DNA from 2 places in the Terrabacter sp. NPDC080008 genome. Region 2 is predicted to be linked to the other one. Evidence: riboswitches for the same ligand, from Rfam matches in the RefSeq annotation. Region 2 holds a riboswitch; the other holds the start of a gene.
What was found. A riboswitch is a leader RNA that binds a small molecule or an ion and turns the genes downstream of it on or off. The one in region 2 is predicted to bind cyclic di-AMP.

Region 1 (7,760 bases), on a different contig from region 2:
GCGGCCTCCGCTGGGTCCACGCCGAGGGCGACGCCATGGTCTACCTCCGCGAGACGCTCGACGAGGTCGCCCTGGTCCACGTCGCCCGGGCCGCCCACGAGCCGGTCGTCCTCGACGCCCGGCACCTCGCCGGGGTCGAGAACGGCTCGCCGCTCTACGGACCTGCGCCCAAGGTCGACGGCACTGCTGTCACACTGGGCGCTTCCGGGCCCGGGGTCAGCATCTGGACGTGGCGCCCGGCCGACGACGGCCCGCGGCACGTCCGACGAAGGGGGAGGTGACGTGAAGGCACGTCTGCGTGACATCGCCGACCAGGCGAATGTGTCCGAGGCGACCGTCTCGCGCGTGCTCAACGGCAAGCCCGGCGTGGCGGAGTCGACGCGCCAGGCCGTCCTCACGGCCCTCGACGTCCTCGGCTACGACCGCCCGAGTCGCCTGCGCCGCAAGAGTGCCGGGCTGGTCGGGCTCATCGTGCCCGAGCTGACGAACCCGATCTTCCCGGCCTTCGCGCAGATCATCGAGAACTCGCTGGCGCAGAACGGCTACACGCCGGTCCTCTGCACGCAGGTCGCCGGGGGAGTGCATGAGGACGACTACGTCCAGATGCTCCTCGAGCGCGGTGTCGCGGGCATCATCTTCATCTCCGGCCTGCACGCCGACACGACGAGCAAGCCCGACCGCTACATCGCGCTGCGCGAGCGCAACCTGCCGCTCGTCCTCGTCAACGGCTACATCGAGGGCGTCGACGCGCCGTTCATCAGCAACGACGACGTCGCGTCGATGGGTCTGGCGCTCGAGCACCTCGTGAGCCTGGGCCACCGCGAGATCGGCCTCGCCGTCGGGCCCGACCGCTACGTGCCGGTGATCCGCAAGATCGCCGGCTTCCGCCACTCGATGCAGGAGCTGACCGGCCGCTCCGACGTGGACGACCTCATCGAGCGCTCGCTCTTCTCGGTCGAGGGCGGCGCCTCCGCCGCGGGACGCCTGCTCGACCGCGGCGCGACGGCGGTCGTGTGCGGGTCGGACCTCATGGCGCTCGGGGCCATTCGCGAGGCGCGCAAGCGCGGGCTCAACGTGCCGCGCGACTTCTCGGTGGTCGGCTACGACGACTCGACGCTCATCGCCTTCACCGACCCCCCGCTGACGACGGTGCGCCAGGCGGTCAACGCCATGAGCGCCGCGACGGTGCGCGCGCTCCTCGACGAGATCGCCGGGCAACCCTCTCCCAGAGCGGAGTACGTCTTCCGTCCCGAGCTGGTCGTCCGTGGCTCGACGGGGGCCGTGCGGCGCCACTGACCGAGGGGACGGCAGGGCGGCATACCCGAGCGGTCGGGTCGTGGACGCGGCCCGGGGGCGTGTGCCGCCGGGCAAGCCGCGTGGCTCAGCTCGCCGGGTGGGCGGCCGAGCAGGAGTCGAGCAGCCGGGTCAGGAGCTCGGCCACGGCGGACTCGTCGTCGACGCGGTAGCGGGCCGCGGTCGAGCCGGTGCCGACCTTGACGGTGACGTCGTCGGTCCGTCGCAGGCGGGCGAACGCGTCCTCGTCGGTGACGTCGTCGCCGAGGTAGAGGCGGGCACTCGCGTCGAGGTTGCGGGCGAGCGCCGTGACGGCAGAGCCCTTGTCGGCATGGGAGACCGAGAGCTCGAGCACCGACTTGCCCTTGAGCACCTTGACCCCCGGGTGGTCGAGGGCGACGCGACGTGCGTCAGCGATGGCGGCGTCGCCGACCTCCGGCGGCAGGCCGCGGACGTGGACGACCACCGCCGCCGGCTTCAGCTCGATGTTGGCCTGTGGATGGCTCTCCTTGACGAGCGCCTCGATGTCGGAACGCAGCTCGGCGAGCGTGGCCTCGTCGTCGGGGGTGACGGACGCGGCTGCCATGGCCTCGCGCACGGCCTCGCTCGAGGACTCGGCGCCGTGGCTGCCGATGAGCACGATCGGCTCGTCCTCCTCGAGGCCGGTGAGGGTGCGCAGGGTGGCGAGGTCGCGCCCCGACACGACGGCGACGTGCACGTCGGGCAGCGCGGCGAGCGAACGCAGCGAGTCGATGACGCCGGGCACCGGAGTGGCCTGCATCGGGTCGGTGACAAGGGGCGCCAGGACGCCGTCGTAGTCGGTGGCGACGAGCACGCAAGGTGCCGCCGCAGCGCGGGTGAGGGCGTCCTCGAGCGCGGCCTGGTGGGTCACGAGCGGGCCCGGGTGCGGTTGTCGGGCTCGGGCATCCGCGGGGTCTCCTCGGCGTGGGGGACGGGATGCTCGCGCGGCTCGGGCGCCGGCAGCTCGGGCGCGGCGGCCAGCGCCGCGAGATAGCGGGCGGCCCAGCGCTGGACGTCGTGGTCGGACACCCGGCGTCGCAGCGCCTTCATGATGCGCTGCTTGTCCTTGGCCGGGGTGTTGATCGCGCGCAGGATCGTCTGCTTGAGGCCCTCGATGTCGTGTGGGTTGCACGCGAAGGCCTGGTGCAGCTCGTGCCAGGCGCCGGTGAACTCGGACAGCACCAGGGCGCCGCCGAGGTCGTGGCGGCAGGTGACGTACTCCTTGGCGACGAGGTTCATCCCGTCGCGAAGGGGGGTGACGAGCATGACGTCGGCCGCCTGGAAGAGCGCCGCCATCTCCTCGCGGGGGTAGGAGTGGTGCAGGTAGTGCACGGCCGGCGCGCCGATCTTGCCCAGCTCGCCGTTGATGCGGCCCACGGTCTGCTCGATCTCGGCGCGCAGGATGCGGTAGGCGTCGACGCGCTCACGGCTCGGTGTGGCGACCTGCACGAGGGTGACCTCGGGTGGCCCGAGGCGCCGCTCGGACAGCAGCTCCTCGTAGGCCTTGAGCCGGTGCCGGATGCCCTTGGTGTAGTCGAGCCGGTCGACGCCGAGCATGAGCACCTCGGGGTTGCCGAGGCTCTCGCGGATCTCCTTGGCGCGGGCCATCACCTCGGGCCGCTTGGCGAGCTCCTCGAGGCCCTTGAAGTCGACGGAGATCGGGATGGCGGCGGCGCGCACCTGGCGGTTCTCGCCCTCGACCGTGACGCGGTCGCGCCGGGTCGCCGCCCCGAGCAGCTGGCGGCAGGCGCGGATGAAGTTGCGGGCGTCGGCCTGGCGCTGGAAGCCGAGGAAGTCGGCGCCGAGGAGGCCGTTCAGCAGCTGGGTGCGCCACGGCAGCTGGGCGAAGAGCTCGACGGGCGGGAAGGGGATGTGGTTGAACCACCCGATGCGCACGTCGGGGCGCAGCGTGCGCAGCATCGCCGGGACGAGCTGCAGCTGGTAGTCCTGAACCCAGACGGTGGCGCCCTCGGCAGCCACCTCGGCGACCGCCTCGGCGAAGCGCTGGTTGACCCGGCGGTAGCTCGACCACCACTCGCGGTGGAAGCTCGCCGGGACGATGACGTCGTGGTAGATCGGCCAGAGGGTGTCGTTGGAGAAGCCCTCGTAGTAGTCGCGCACGTCCTCGGCCGACAGGGGGACCGGGTGCAGGTAGATGCCGTCCTCCTCGAACGGCTCGGGCGCGTCGCCGGCGTCTCCGGCCCACCCGACCCAGGCGCCCGGCTGCGAGCGCATCACCGACTCCATGGCCGTCACGAGGCCGCCGGGGCTGCGCCGCCACTCCACCTCGCCGTCGTCGGTGACGACCTTGTCGACGGGCAGGCGGTTGGCCGCGATGACGAGGTCGTAGGTCGGCCGGTCGGACGACACGCAATCAACTCCTGCACTCGAGGACGGTTGCCGCATACCCGATGGGACGGGTGCCGGTCCACGAGCACCGGCCCGCGGCACGAGGGACGCGATCGCGTCTCACTCTAACGAGCGAAGTCTGGCGGCCGGGTGCGGTGCGGCTCTAGGGTCGAGTCAGGGCATCTCCGGCGCACCTCGGCGTGTTGGGGTGGGCCGCCGGAGGCGCATCCACAAGGTGAAGGAGTCGCCGTGAAGATTTCGGACGTGCTGCGCCACAAGGGCAGCGAGGTCATCACCATCCAGCCCGATGCGAGCGTCTCGACCCTGCTCGCCCTGCTGGCCGATCACCGCATCGGCGCCGTCGTGGTGAGCACGGACGGGACGAGCATCGACGGGATCGTGAGCGAGCGCGACGTCGTGCTGCACCTCCATTCGACGGGCACCGGCGTGCTCGACGGCCCGGTCTCGCAGATCATGACGAGCGACGTCACGACCGGCTCTGCGGACGACGACGTCGCAGACCTCGCCGGGACGATGACCGAGGAGCGGGTGCGCCACGTGCCCATCGTCGATCCGGCCGGACGGCTGACGGCGATCGTCTCGATCGGCGACATCGTCAAGCACCGGCTGGCCGAGCTGCAGTCCGAGCGCGACCAGCTGCGCGACTACATCAGCCACTGACCGGCCGGAAGCCGGACACTTCGGGGCGCGCCTCGGGAGTGTCCCGGCGACCGCGCCGCAGTCGCATACCGTAGGGGCATGACTGCGTACGACCGGACCGCGCGGGTGCCGAGCCCCCGGCCCGGCACGCGCACCGGGGCGCTGCCCACCGCGGCCGCCCCGACCCGGCCCGCGTCGGCGCAGCGCATCGGCCCCTACCGCCTCATCGAGGAGATCGGCGAGGGCGGGATGGGCGTGGTGCACCTCGCCCTCGACCCGCGCGGCCGTGCCGTGGCGATCAAGGTGCTGCGCTCGCACGTGGCGCACGACGCCGACGCGCGCCAGCGGCTTTCCCGCGAGGTCGACACGCTCTCGCGCATCCGCGACGCCCGCGTCGCGAGCGTCATCGACGCCGACGTCATGGCGCCGCGGCCCTACCTCGTGACCCGCTACGTGCCCGGTCCTGCCCTCGACGAGGTCGTCGAGGACCACGGCCCCCTGCCACCGGCCGACCTGCTGCGGCTCGCGCGCGGCATCGCCGAGGCGATCCGGTCGATCCACGCCTGCGGCGTCGTGCACCGCGACATCAAGCCCGGCAACGTCCTGCTCGAGGACGGCGACCCCGTCCTCATCGACTTCGGCATCGCCCACCTGCAGGACGACGTGCGCCACACCGTCGGCGGTCTCGTCATGGGCACGCCCGGCTACCTCTCACCCGAGCTCGTGGAGGGCGCGGCCATCACCGACGCCACCGACTGGTGGGGCTGGGCCGCGACGATCACGTATGCCGCGTCGGGTCGTCCGCCGTTCGGGCGCGGGCGCATGGATGCCGTGCTCGCCCGCGTCCGGGCCGGCGAGGTGGACCTCGACGGGGTCGACCCCCGCCTCGTGCCGCTGCTGCGCGCCTCGCTGTCGCCCGACCCGCGCCAGCGCCCCCACGCGGACGAGGTCATCGCCGCCCTCGAGGCGTATGCCGCGGGCCAGGCGGCCATCGTGCCGACGCCCCGGGGTGGACTGTGGGACGACGGGCGGTCCGCCACGCCGGGTGACACACAGGTGGTCGAGGGCGCCGGCACGGCCGTCATGCCCTGGGTGCACACCGCCGTCCAGCCGGCGCTCGACCCGGTCGCCGCGCAGCTCCCGCCCGCGCCGTCTCGGTGGGCGCCCCCGACGACCCGGCCGCGGGTGCCCGCTCCGGTGCCGCCGCCGTCCCACGAGCGCGGCTGGGACGACGACGCCGGCCCCAACGGTCCGTGGGACGACGAGGACGGCTGGGAGGACCAGGAGCCCGTCCAGCGCGAGGGGGACCCGCGCATCGGGCTGCCCACTCGCACCGGGCTGCTCGCTGCCGTGGCGGTCGCCTGGGTGGGCACGCTGATGGCGTGGCCCGGGGTGGCGCTCGTCTCGATCGCCATGCTGTCTGCCCTGGCCCGTGCCACCGACCGGTCGGTGACCGCCCTGGTGCTGCGGCGCTACGACTTCGGCCGGCGCCGCAGCGACGTGCCGTTCGCCGTGGTCTCGAGCCCCTGGCACCTCGTCGTCGGTGCGGTCGCGACGGTCGTGGGACTGCTGCTGCCGGTCGCCGTGGCGCTCGCCGGCGTCTTCGCAACAGCGCTGATGCTCGCGGGAGCCCAGGGTGGTGACCTCGGGCCCGGCTCTCCCGCAACGCTGGCCGTCGGTGGCGCCATCGGCCTGCTGATGCTCTGGTGGGGCCCCGGTGGGGCGTCGCTGCGGCGAGGGTCTCGCTCGATGGCGCGGACGATCGTGCCGAGCGGCGTCGCGGGACAGGTCGTCTCGGGTGTGCTCGTGGTCTTCGGCGCGGTGGCGGCGCTGACGGCGCTGCGGCACGGCATGAGCTTCACCTGGACCCCCTTCAGCGCCAGCCCGTTCGGGCGCTGACCGGTCGGACAGGCACGGCCTGCACGGGAGCCCGAGCGGGCTGAGTGGGCCCTTCGATGGCGCGCTCCACGCGTACGCCCCCTGTGTGTCGCTCGTGAGCGGGCCGTGGGCCTCGTGTGGGCGTACCGCATCACCCCAGACCGGTGGGCGACGAAAAGATCACGAAATTGTCTCGACTCGGCTTGTGTGGCGTTGAAACCTCACGTACCGTCAGTGCTCGGCGGCACCCGGCTCTTGGGCCGGAAGGGGGGGATCGACTCGTCGTCCCGTTCCGCTTCGTCGCGTCCGGCTTGGGCCGGCCGCTCCCCACAACTTCACATGGACACCCAAAAATCCGTTCCCTGAGCGCGCCGAGCCTCGCCAGCCAGGGATGTAGCCCACACCCGTGGGCCGGGCGAGGACGGGGGACCCAGTGCGGTCAGAGCACACTCACGCGAAGAAGCGCGAGGTGGCATCTGGCCTGGGGGTGAAGTCGCTTCTGCGACAGGGCACCTGACGCCCCAACCCGACAGCTAACCCCGCAGGCGCACGTCAGGAAGGAAACACCCAACCATGCAGTACCTGTCCAAGCATGCTGCGGCGAAGAAGATCTCTGTGAAGCAGCGCCTTGCGGGCGTCGGCATCGCCGGAGCGGCCACCATCGTCGGGGGCCTCGCCACCGCAGGTTCGGCCAAGGCGTCCTCGGTCTGGGACGCGGTCGCCGCGTGCGAGTCCGGCGGCAACTGGCACATCAACACCGGCAACGGCTTCTACGGCGGCCTGCAGTTCACCAAGAGCACGTGGCTCGGCTACGGCGGCGGCGCCTACGCCTCGCGCGCCGACTTCGCCTCGCGTGACGCGCAGATCGCCGTGGCGCAGCGCGTGCTCGCCGGCCAGGGCCCCGGCGCCTGGCCCGTCTGCTCGGTGCGTGCCGGCCTCAGCCGCTCCAACGGCGGTGCGACCTCGAGCAACATCAGCGTCTCCCGCTCCACGCAGCGTGCGCCGCTGACCACCAAGAAGTCGACCGTCCAGAAGTCGACCGTCAAGAAGTCCGTCAGCAAGAAGAAGACGTACGCCGCCGCCCCGACGGTCACGAACACGGCCAGGAACACCGCCACGGGCCGGCAGATCACCGTCCGCAGCGGCGACACCCTCGGCCAGCTGGCCGAGCGCTACCACGTGCGCGGTGGCTGGAAGACGCTGTGGAAGGCGAACGGGGCCCGGGTCACCAACCCGAACCTCATCTTCGTCGGCCAGGTGCTCCGCCTTCCCTGACCTGCTGGTAGAACTGAGCCGGACGGCCCCGCGCGACCAACCCCTGGGTTGCGCGGGGCCGTTCTTCTGTCCCCGGCCGGCCCGCGCCCGCCGGCGGCCGTCGTTTGGGCGTATGCCGCGGGGCTCCGTTACGCTTTCGCCCGTCCGCAGGCTCGTGCCGCGGGCGTGCTGGCGTGGCGCAATCGGTAGCGCACCTGTCTTGTAAACAGGGGGTTAGGGGTTCGAGTCCCCTCGCCAGCTCTCTGACCAGCACAAACATGCAGGAAGGTCTCCTGCTCGCCGGT
Region 2 (7,760 bases):
GGAGCGCTCGCGGGCCCAGGAGCTGCTGAGCCACGAGGGGACCCGAGCCCGGCACGAGCACGACGTCGCCGAGACCCTGCAGCGCAGCCTCCTGCCCGACAGCCTCCCCCACGTGCCCGGGATCTCGCTCGCCGCCCGCTACGTGGCCGCGACGGACGACGTGCAGGTCTGCGGCGACTGGTACGACGTCGTGCAGCTGCCCGGCGGCCTCGTCGGGCTGGCGGTGGGCGACGTCGCCGGCCACGGCCTGCGGGCGGCTGCCACCATGGTCCAGGTCCGGATGGCCCTCCGCGCCTACGCCCTGCAGGACCCGTCCCCCAAGGCCGTGATGCGTGGCGTGCACCGGCTCGTCGCTCGCCTGCCCGAGCCGGAGATGGTGACCCTCGTCTATCTCGTGCTCGATCCGACGACCTGCGAGCTGAGGTGGACCAACGCCGGCCACCCGCCTCCGCTCGTCGTCGCCGACGGGGCGGCCACCCGCCTCTCCGAGGCTCTCGCCCCTCCGATCGGCGTCACACCGGACAGCTCGTTCACCGAGGACACGGCGATCCTGCCCCCCGGTGCGACCCTCCTGCTCTACACCGACGGCCTGGTCGAGCGGCGGGGCGCCTCGCTGCTCGACGGCATCGAACGCCTGACGACCGAGGTCTGCGCCGCCCCCGGCGAGGACAGTGAGGACGACCTCGAGACGCTCTGCGACCGCCTGCTGCACACCCTGCTCGACGACGCGCACGTCTCCGACGACGTCGCCGTCCTGGCCGTGCGCCAGCTGCCGACGGTGGACGGTGAGCTGCGTCTGCGCCTGCCCGCGGAGGCGCGCAACCTCGTGCAGCTCCGCAGCGCGATGCGCCGCTGGCTCGCCCGCGCCGGGGTGCCCGAGGAGCCGGCCGGCGAGGTGCTCGTCGCCTGTGGCGAGGCCTGCGCCAACGTCGTCCAGCACGCGTACAGCGGCGACCCGGCGCCCGGTGCACTCGCCGTCGAGGCGCGCCTGGAGGGCGGCACCCTGGAGATCGTGGTGGGTGACGAGGGCCGCTGGCGCCGGCCTGCCGAGCGCGGCGGCGGGTGGGGCCTGCAGCTGATCCACGCCCTCATGGACGAGGTCGTCGTCGAGCACACGGCAGACGGCACCACGGTGCGCCTGCGCCGGCGGATCCCGGTGGCCTCCCCCACGACCGGCGGGCCCGAGGCCCCGGGCGGGTCGGGGGCGTCCGGTGAGTGACCTCGCCAAGGTCGACACGGCCCGCGTGGGCACCACCGCGGTGGTCCGGGTCATCGGCGAGCTCGACCTGTCGAACGCGCGCGCCGTGACCGACGGGGTGAGCCACTCGGTCCCCGAGCAGGTCACCCTCGCCGTGCTCGACCTGACCGGCACGACCTTCCTCGACAGCGCCGCGGTCGCCTCCCTCTTCCGCCTCGCCGAGCGGCTGCGCGACCGCCGCCAGGAGCTGCGCCTCGTGGTCCCCCGCGCCGCTCCGATCCGCGCAGTCATCGAGCTGACCCGCCTCAGCCAGGTGGTCCCGGTCGACGAGGGCCCACCCGACCTGCTCGACACCGCGAGGGCGTATGCCGCCCTCCCGCCGTCCCCGGGTCAGGCGGCCCCGTAGCGGGCGCCGCCGTCACGTCATGCCGCCGCGGGCCGCCGTGACCCCGTCGGCCGACGGACCCCGTCAGACGGACTGCGTGGCGACGCCGCGAAGGAGGGCCAGGTAGTCGTCGACGGGCCTCACACCCGACAGGGCGGCATACCCGTTGGCCAGGACGAAGGGCGTGGAGGTGACCCCCATCGACCGCGCCTCGCGCTCGTCGGCACGCACCTGCTCGGCGTACTCGTCCGAGGCGAGGACGGCAGCCACCCGCCGCTCGTCGAGGCCGCACTCGGCGGCGAGGCGCTGGAGGACCTCGTGGTCGTCGATGGCCAGGCCCTCGCCGAAGTGGGCGGCGTGGAAGCGCTCGTCGGCGGCAGAGCGCAGGGCCGGCCCACCCATCTCACCGGCCAGGGCGCACAGCCGGTGAGCGTCGAAGGTGTTGGCCCGCACCGCACGGTCCCAGTCGAAGACGAGGTCGTCGGCCTGGGCCTCTTCGGACGCCTTGGCGTTCATCAGCCGCCCGGTTCCCGCGTCTCCCCCGCCGTAGCGCACCGACAGGTGCTCGCGCACCGGCACCGACCCGCCAACCGGGACGTCGGGGTCGAGCTCGAAGGCGCGCAGGCGCACCGTCACGTCGTGCGGACGCTCGAAGGCCGCGATGGCGGCCTGCAGACGGCGTTTGGCCACCCACGAGTAGGGGCAGACCAGGTCGCTCCAGAGGTCGAGCTCGATGTGGGTCGTGGACTCTGCGGCAGGCTGGACGGTCATCACGTCAGTCAACCACGGGCCACGGGACGAGCCGGGGAACGCGCTGTGCCCCCACCGCGATGCGGTGGGGGCACAGGGCGTGTGTGCGAGAGGCGGCGCTCAGAAGCGGCCGTAGCCGGACGGCGTGGTCCAGATCGAGTGGTTGCCGGTCGTGGTGCCGGGACGCTGCGCGTCGATCATGCGGCCGGGGCTGACGTAGATGCCGACGTGGTAGGCCGGCGAGCCGAAGAAGACCAGGTCACCGGGGCTCGGGCTGCTGACCCGGGTCGCCGCCGCCTGCTGCGCGGACGCCGTGCGCGGGATCGAGATGCCCGCCTGGCGGTAGACGTAGGAGGTGAAGCCCGAGCAGTCGAAGCCGGACGGGGTGGTGCCGCCGTAGACGTACGGGATGCCGAACAGCGACTGGGCGATGCCGACGATGCCGGAGGCGCTGGGGGCGGGAGCCGGAGCGGAGTCCGCAGCCGGGGCGGGGTTCAGGGCAACCCGCTCGGCGGAGCGCGACACCCGCTGCGAGGCGGCCTGGCGGTCCGCGGCGGCCTTGGTCGCAGCCTCCTCGGCGGCCTTCTGCTCGGCGCGCTGGGTCTTCACCGCGATGTCCTCGATGACGACCGGCGCGGCCTTGGCCTGCTTGAGCGCGGGCTTGGCGAAGCCGATGGCCGACAGGGCGTTGCCTGCCGTGAGGGTGCCGGCCGCGGGACCGACGGCGGCCGGGGCCGCCACGACGCTGCTCGATCCGTCGGCGGCGTTCGCCGTGCCGGCGAACGAGGCGACGAGTCCACCGGAGGCGGCCACGATGGCGGCACCCTTGACGGCGGGCTGGGCAGACTCCTTGGCGATCGTCTTCAGCTCCGCGAGCGCGCTGAAGCGACCGGGGGCGCGGTGGCGCCCGGGAACGTTCTGAGCCACGTTTGACCTCTCGACGCCGGCGAGGTGAGCTGTCGGGTTCGGGCTGGAGGTACTAGCCCGGCCTTCGCTCGGACCGATATCGGTCCACGGAGGGCTTCACCCCGAGGACGTCTCACGACGTCCGCAGAAAGTGGTTCCCCCGCTCCTGCCATGCGGTTCGTGCCGAGCCTCGGGTCGATGGCAGGACTAGGCGGTCCGACCCGGGGCACCTGCTCGACGGGGAGAGCAAGTGGGGCCAACCGTACCCAAGCACCCCATCGGTTGTCACGTTCAGGACACGGGAAGTCAAAGACTTTTCCGGGATCGCGTAAACGAGGTCAGGCGGCCTGGCAGAAGACGTGGACCGCGACGTCGTCGGGCAGCGACACCCCGGCGGACGGCTCGCCGCCCTCCCGGACTGCCAGGACGCGGCCTCCCTCGCGCACCACCTCGACCCGCGCGCCGGGCACGACACCGGCGCTGGTCAGCAGCGCGAGCGCCTCGGGATCGACCTGCACCGGCTCGCCGATGCGCCGGATCGTCACGACGGACGGGTCGTCGCCCACGACGGCAGCCAAGGTGCGCAGCCCGGCGAGGAAGTCCTGCTCCTGCTCCACGCCGAGCTCGGCCAGACCCGGGATCGGGTTGCCGTACGGCGACTCGAGGCCCTCCCCGATGAGGCCGAGGATCTTGCGCTCGACCTTCTCGGACATGACGTGCTCCCACCGGCAGGCCTCGTCGTGGGCGTACTCCCACTCGAGGCCGATGACGTCGACGAGGAGGCGCTCGGCGAGGCGGTGCTTGCGCATGACGCGGGTGGCCAGCAGGCGGCCGCGCTCGGACAGCTCCAGGTGACGGTCGCCCGTGACGGCGACGAGGCCGTCGCGCTCCATGCGCGCCACCGTCTGCGACACCGTGGGGCCCGAGTGGCCGAGACGCTCGGCGATGCGGGCGCGGAGGGGCACGATGCCCTCCTCCTCCAGCTCGAAGATGGTGCGGAGGTACATCTCGGTGGTGTCGATCAGGTCGGTCACGGTCATACCCTCTCAGAGTCGGGCAGCGGTCAGAGCCCGCCCGGCGCCGGTGCCCGGGTGGGGTCGTGTCGCGGCACCCAGATGCGCAGCCAGCCGGCCCCGACGAGGGCGCCCGCGCCGAGGACGACCGCGGACGCGCCGAGCGAGAGCACGGCGCTCAGCCCGGACAACGCCAACGGGCCCGCTGCCCTTCCCACGTCGGCGCACAGGCGCCAGCCGCCGAGGAACTGCGCCCGGCCGTCAGCCGGTGACGCGTCGGCGCCCAGGGTCATGATCAGTCCCGCGCCCAGGCCGTTGCCCAGCCCGAGCACCGACGCAGCCGCGGTGACGGCGACGAGGCTCGTGGCGAATGGCAGCACGGCCATCCCCAGCCCCAGCACGACCATGCTCGGCACCGCCGCCGCGACCCGGCCGTAGCGGTCCATCAACCACCCCGAGGGGTAGAAGAGCGCCATGTCGATGGCGCCGGCCACGCCGAAGACGAGCGAGGTCTGCGCGGGCGAGAAGCCCACCGACTCGGCCCAGAGCGGGATGAGCGCCTCCCGGATCGCACGGGCCCCGGCCACGCACATCGCGCCGGTGCCGAGCGTGAGCAGCACGTGGCGGTGCTGCAGCAGCACGGACGCCACGCTGCGCGGGACGCCGCGCCCGACGACCCGGTGCGCCTGCGCGGTGATGTCGGGGGCGAGGAGGACGAGGACGAAGGCGGCCGTGCTCGCGACCCCGCCGACGGCGTACGCCGACTCCGTCCCCCAGCGCACGATGACGAGCGAGCCGATGAACGGACCGACGAAGGAGCCGATGCGGTTGACCCCGCCGAGCGTCGACAGCGCCCGCGCGCGCATCGCGACCGGGACGGCCTCGGTCAGGTAGGCCTGCCGCGCGAGCCCGAAGAGGGAGCCGGCCAGCCCGACGACGAGCACGCCGGCGAAGAGCACGACAAGCCCGCCGGCCAGGGCGGCGAGCACCATCCCGACGGCCTCGACGACGGCCGCGATGAGCAGCGCCCGGCGCTCCCCGATGCGCGCGGCGAGCGCGCCCGAGGGCAGGTCGCCGAGGAGCTGACCCACGCCCAGCATGGCCACGAGCAGGGCGGCCGTCCCGACCGAGGCGCCCAGCTCGCGCGCCGACACGGCGACGATGGGCGTGACCGCGCCCGCACCCATCGAGCCGAGCAATGTCGGGCCGTACGCGGACAGCGCGATCGCGCGCAGGCTGCCGGCCCCCTGTCGCGGGCTCTCCGACTGAGTCTCGGTCACGCCACAGGACCCTAACGATCGGGTTACTCGGGTGGCCGCACCGCCGGGCCGTCGACAGCATGGGCGGGTGACTGGCGGCGAGGTGACGACCGAGACGGGGCCGGTGCTGCGATCGCGCACCGTGACCCTGCTGGTGCTCGCCGCCGCCGTGGCAGCCCTGCTGCTGGCGTCCGCGGCACCGATGGCCACGGCGGTCGTGGGCCTCATCCTCTTCGGGCTGCTCGGCGTCGTCCTCGAGCTCCGCTATCTCGTCGGCCGCTTCTCGGGGCTGTTGACCCGGCCGTTCCTCCACCTGCTCGCCGTGCTCGTCACCGGGGTGGCCGGCTGCAGGCTGATCGCCGGCGTGGCGCCTGGCTCGGGGCGGCTGGCCGAGATCGTCCTCGGCTGCGCGGTCCTCGGCGTCGCCGCGTACCACGGGCTCGCGGGCCGACGGCGGGTCGTGGCCTGGGCCGCGTTGGCCCCTGTGGCCGCCGCGTCATTGGCGTTCCCCTCCTACTACTTCCTCGTGCTCACGCACCTGCACCTGCTCGCGCCCCTGCTCTTCCTCTGGGACTGGTCGCGTCGCATCACCTCGCCGCGCGGGCGTCTCGCCTTCCGGGCCGTGCAGGTGCTCTGGGCCGTCGTCGTGCCCCTCGCCCTCCTCGCCGGCGCAGGGCGCTCGGGGTTCAGCGCCGACCCGGGCATCGTGCGCAGCGTCGTGGGTGACGGCCACTCCGTGCTGGCCTCGCTGGCTCCCCCTGGAACGAGCCCGGCGGTCGCCGTCCGGGTGCTGGTCGTGTTCGCCTTCGCCCAGTCGATGGGCTACGTCGTCTGGGTGGCGCTGTTTCCGCGGGTGGCCCCGGACGCCTCCGCGTCGTTCGAGGCGCGGGTCCCGTGGGCCACCCCTGCGCGGCTCTGGGCGGCCGGCTTCGTGGCTGCCGCTGTCCTGGCCGTGCTCTTCGGCGTGGACTTCGACCGCGGCAGGGCGCTGTACGCCGCCGTCGCGAGCTACGCGACCTACCTCGAGCTGGCGGTGCTGCTCCTCCTGGTCCTCGGAGGCGTCGCCGCGCCGCGTCGGTCCGGCACCGTCATCCGCCTGCCGACCGACCGGACGTACGCCACGGCGCAAGCTCGACGACATTCGGCGTAAATGGTCTTGCCGCCCCGCCACACCGCGACGTAACGTCGAAGGGTCGAGACCGAAGGGAGGTGATCCGAGAAGTGATTTCTTCCGGACCGTGTGAGGTGGCCACGCGATAGTCGCGCCCCATCCACACCAAGGATGAAGCAGGGCAGTCCGACCTCGTCGGACTGCCCTGTTCCCTGTCCCGCTCCAAGTCAGGGCTGCAGCCGCAGCCGCTCCCAGGCCGAGGCGTCCGCGAGGTCGCCCTCGCCCGTGCGGCGGAAGACGATGCGGTCGTGCAGGCGGTTGCGCCGACCGGCCCAGAACTCGACCTCGTCGCAGCGCACCCGCCAGCCGCCCCAGAAGTCCGGCACCGGCACGTCGTGTGCTCCCCCGGTGTCGGGGAAGCGTTCGAGCACCTCCTGCCACCGGCGCTCCAGCTCGGCCCGGTCGGCGGCGGGGCTCGACTGGTCCGACGCCCACGCCGACAGACGCGAGCCGTAGGGCCGCGAGTCGAAGTAGGCCTCGACCTCGTCCCGCTCGACGAGCTGCGCCGTGCCCCGGAAACGGATGGCGCGGTAGAGGGACGGCCACGTCAGGGCCGCCGCCACCCGGGGGTTCGCCCTGAGGTGCCGGCTCTTGGCCGAGTCGAGGTTGGTCACGAAGCCGGGTCCGCGCTCGTCGAAGAAGCGCATGAGCACGGTGCGCACGTCGGGGGCGCCGGAGGGGTCGACGGTCGCGACGGAGATCGCGGTGGGCTCGGGGACGTCCTCGCGCTCGGCCGCGGCGGCCACGGCGGCGTCGATCCACTCTCGCGCCTGCAGGAACGGGGAGTCGGAGACGTCGGACTCGACGAGCCCGTCGCCGGAGTAGTCGACGCGGCGTACGGCGGCGAGACCGTCCGGCGCACCGGCAGCGGCGGACGGTCGTCGGGAGGCTGGGGTGTCCATGAGGTCAGACTAGGGTTGGCCCATGGCAGGCAAGGGCAAGCTCGTGACCCAGACCCTCAAGCTCGGCATCAAGTACGGCCCCCAGATCTGGGTGGCCACCCAGGCACTGCGCGAGCCGGCCAAGGACGCCGTCAACAAGGCCGTCTCCAGCGAGCGTGCCCGACGGCTCGCGATGA

Region 1: linked by a shared signal. The riboswitch ahead of AB0316_RS05760 (transglycosylase family protein) and the one ahead of AB0316_RS14585 (C40 family peptidase) in region 2 are both predicted to bind cyclic di-AMP.

Annotation. Positions count from the first base shown of each region.
Region 1 covers NZ_JBFBLC010000001.1:1,214,337-1,222,096, forward strand. The annotation lists gene AB0316_RS05730 (glycoside hydrolase family 13 protein) at 1-281, shown strand, start outside; gene AB0316_RS05735 (LacI family DNA-binding transcriptional regulator) at 283-1,296, shown strand; gene otsB (trehalose-phosphatase) at 1,382-2,185, opposite strand; gene AB0316_RS05745 (trehalose-6-phosphate synthase) at 2,182-3,684, opposite strand; gene AB0316_RS05750 (CBS domain-containing protein) at 3,913-4,344, shown strand; gene AB0316_RS05755 (serine/threonine-protein kinase) at 4,423-6,222, shown strand; cyclic di-AMP (ydaO/yuaA leader) riboswitch at 6,561-6,766, shown strand; gene AB0316_RS05760 (transglycosylase family protein) at 6,775-7,476, shown strand; tRNA gene AB0316_RS05765 (tRNA-Thr) at 7,644-7,716, shown strand.
Region 2 covers NZ_JBFBLC010000004.1:444,401-452,160, reverse strand. The annotation lists gene AB0316_RS14600 (SpoIIE family protein phosphatase) at 1-1,219, shown strand, start outside; gene AB0316_RS14595 (STAS domain-containing protein) at 1,212-1,604, shown strand; gene AB0316_RS14590 (DsbA family oxidoreductase) at 1,668-2,354, opposite strand; gene AB0316_RS14585 (C40 family peptidase) at 2,454-3,260, opposite strand; cyclic di-AMP (ydaO/yuaA leader) riboswitch at 3,263-3,428, opposite strand; gene AB0316_RS14580 (iron dependent repressor, metal binding and dimerization domain protein) at 3,578-4,273, opposite strand; gene AB0316_RS14575 (MFS transporter) at 4,303-5,532, opposite strand; gene AB0316_RS14570 (hypothetical protein) at 5,600-6,661, shown strand; gene pdxH (pyridoxamine 5'-phosphate oxidase) at 6,850-7,584, opposite strand; gene AB0316_RS14560 (hypothetical protein) at 7,607-7,760, shown strand, end outside.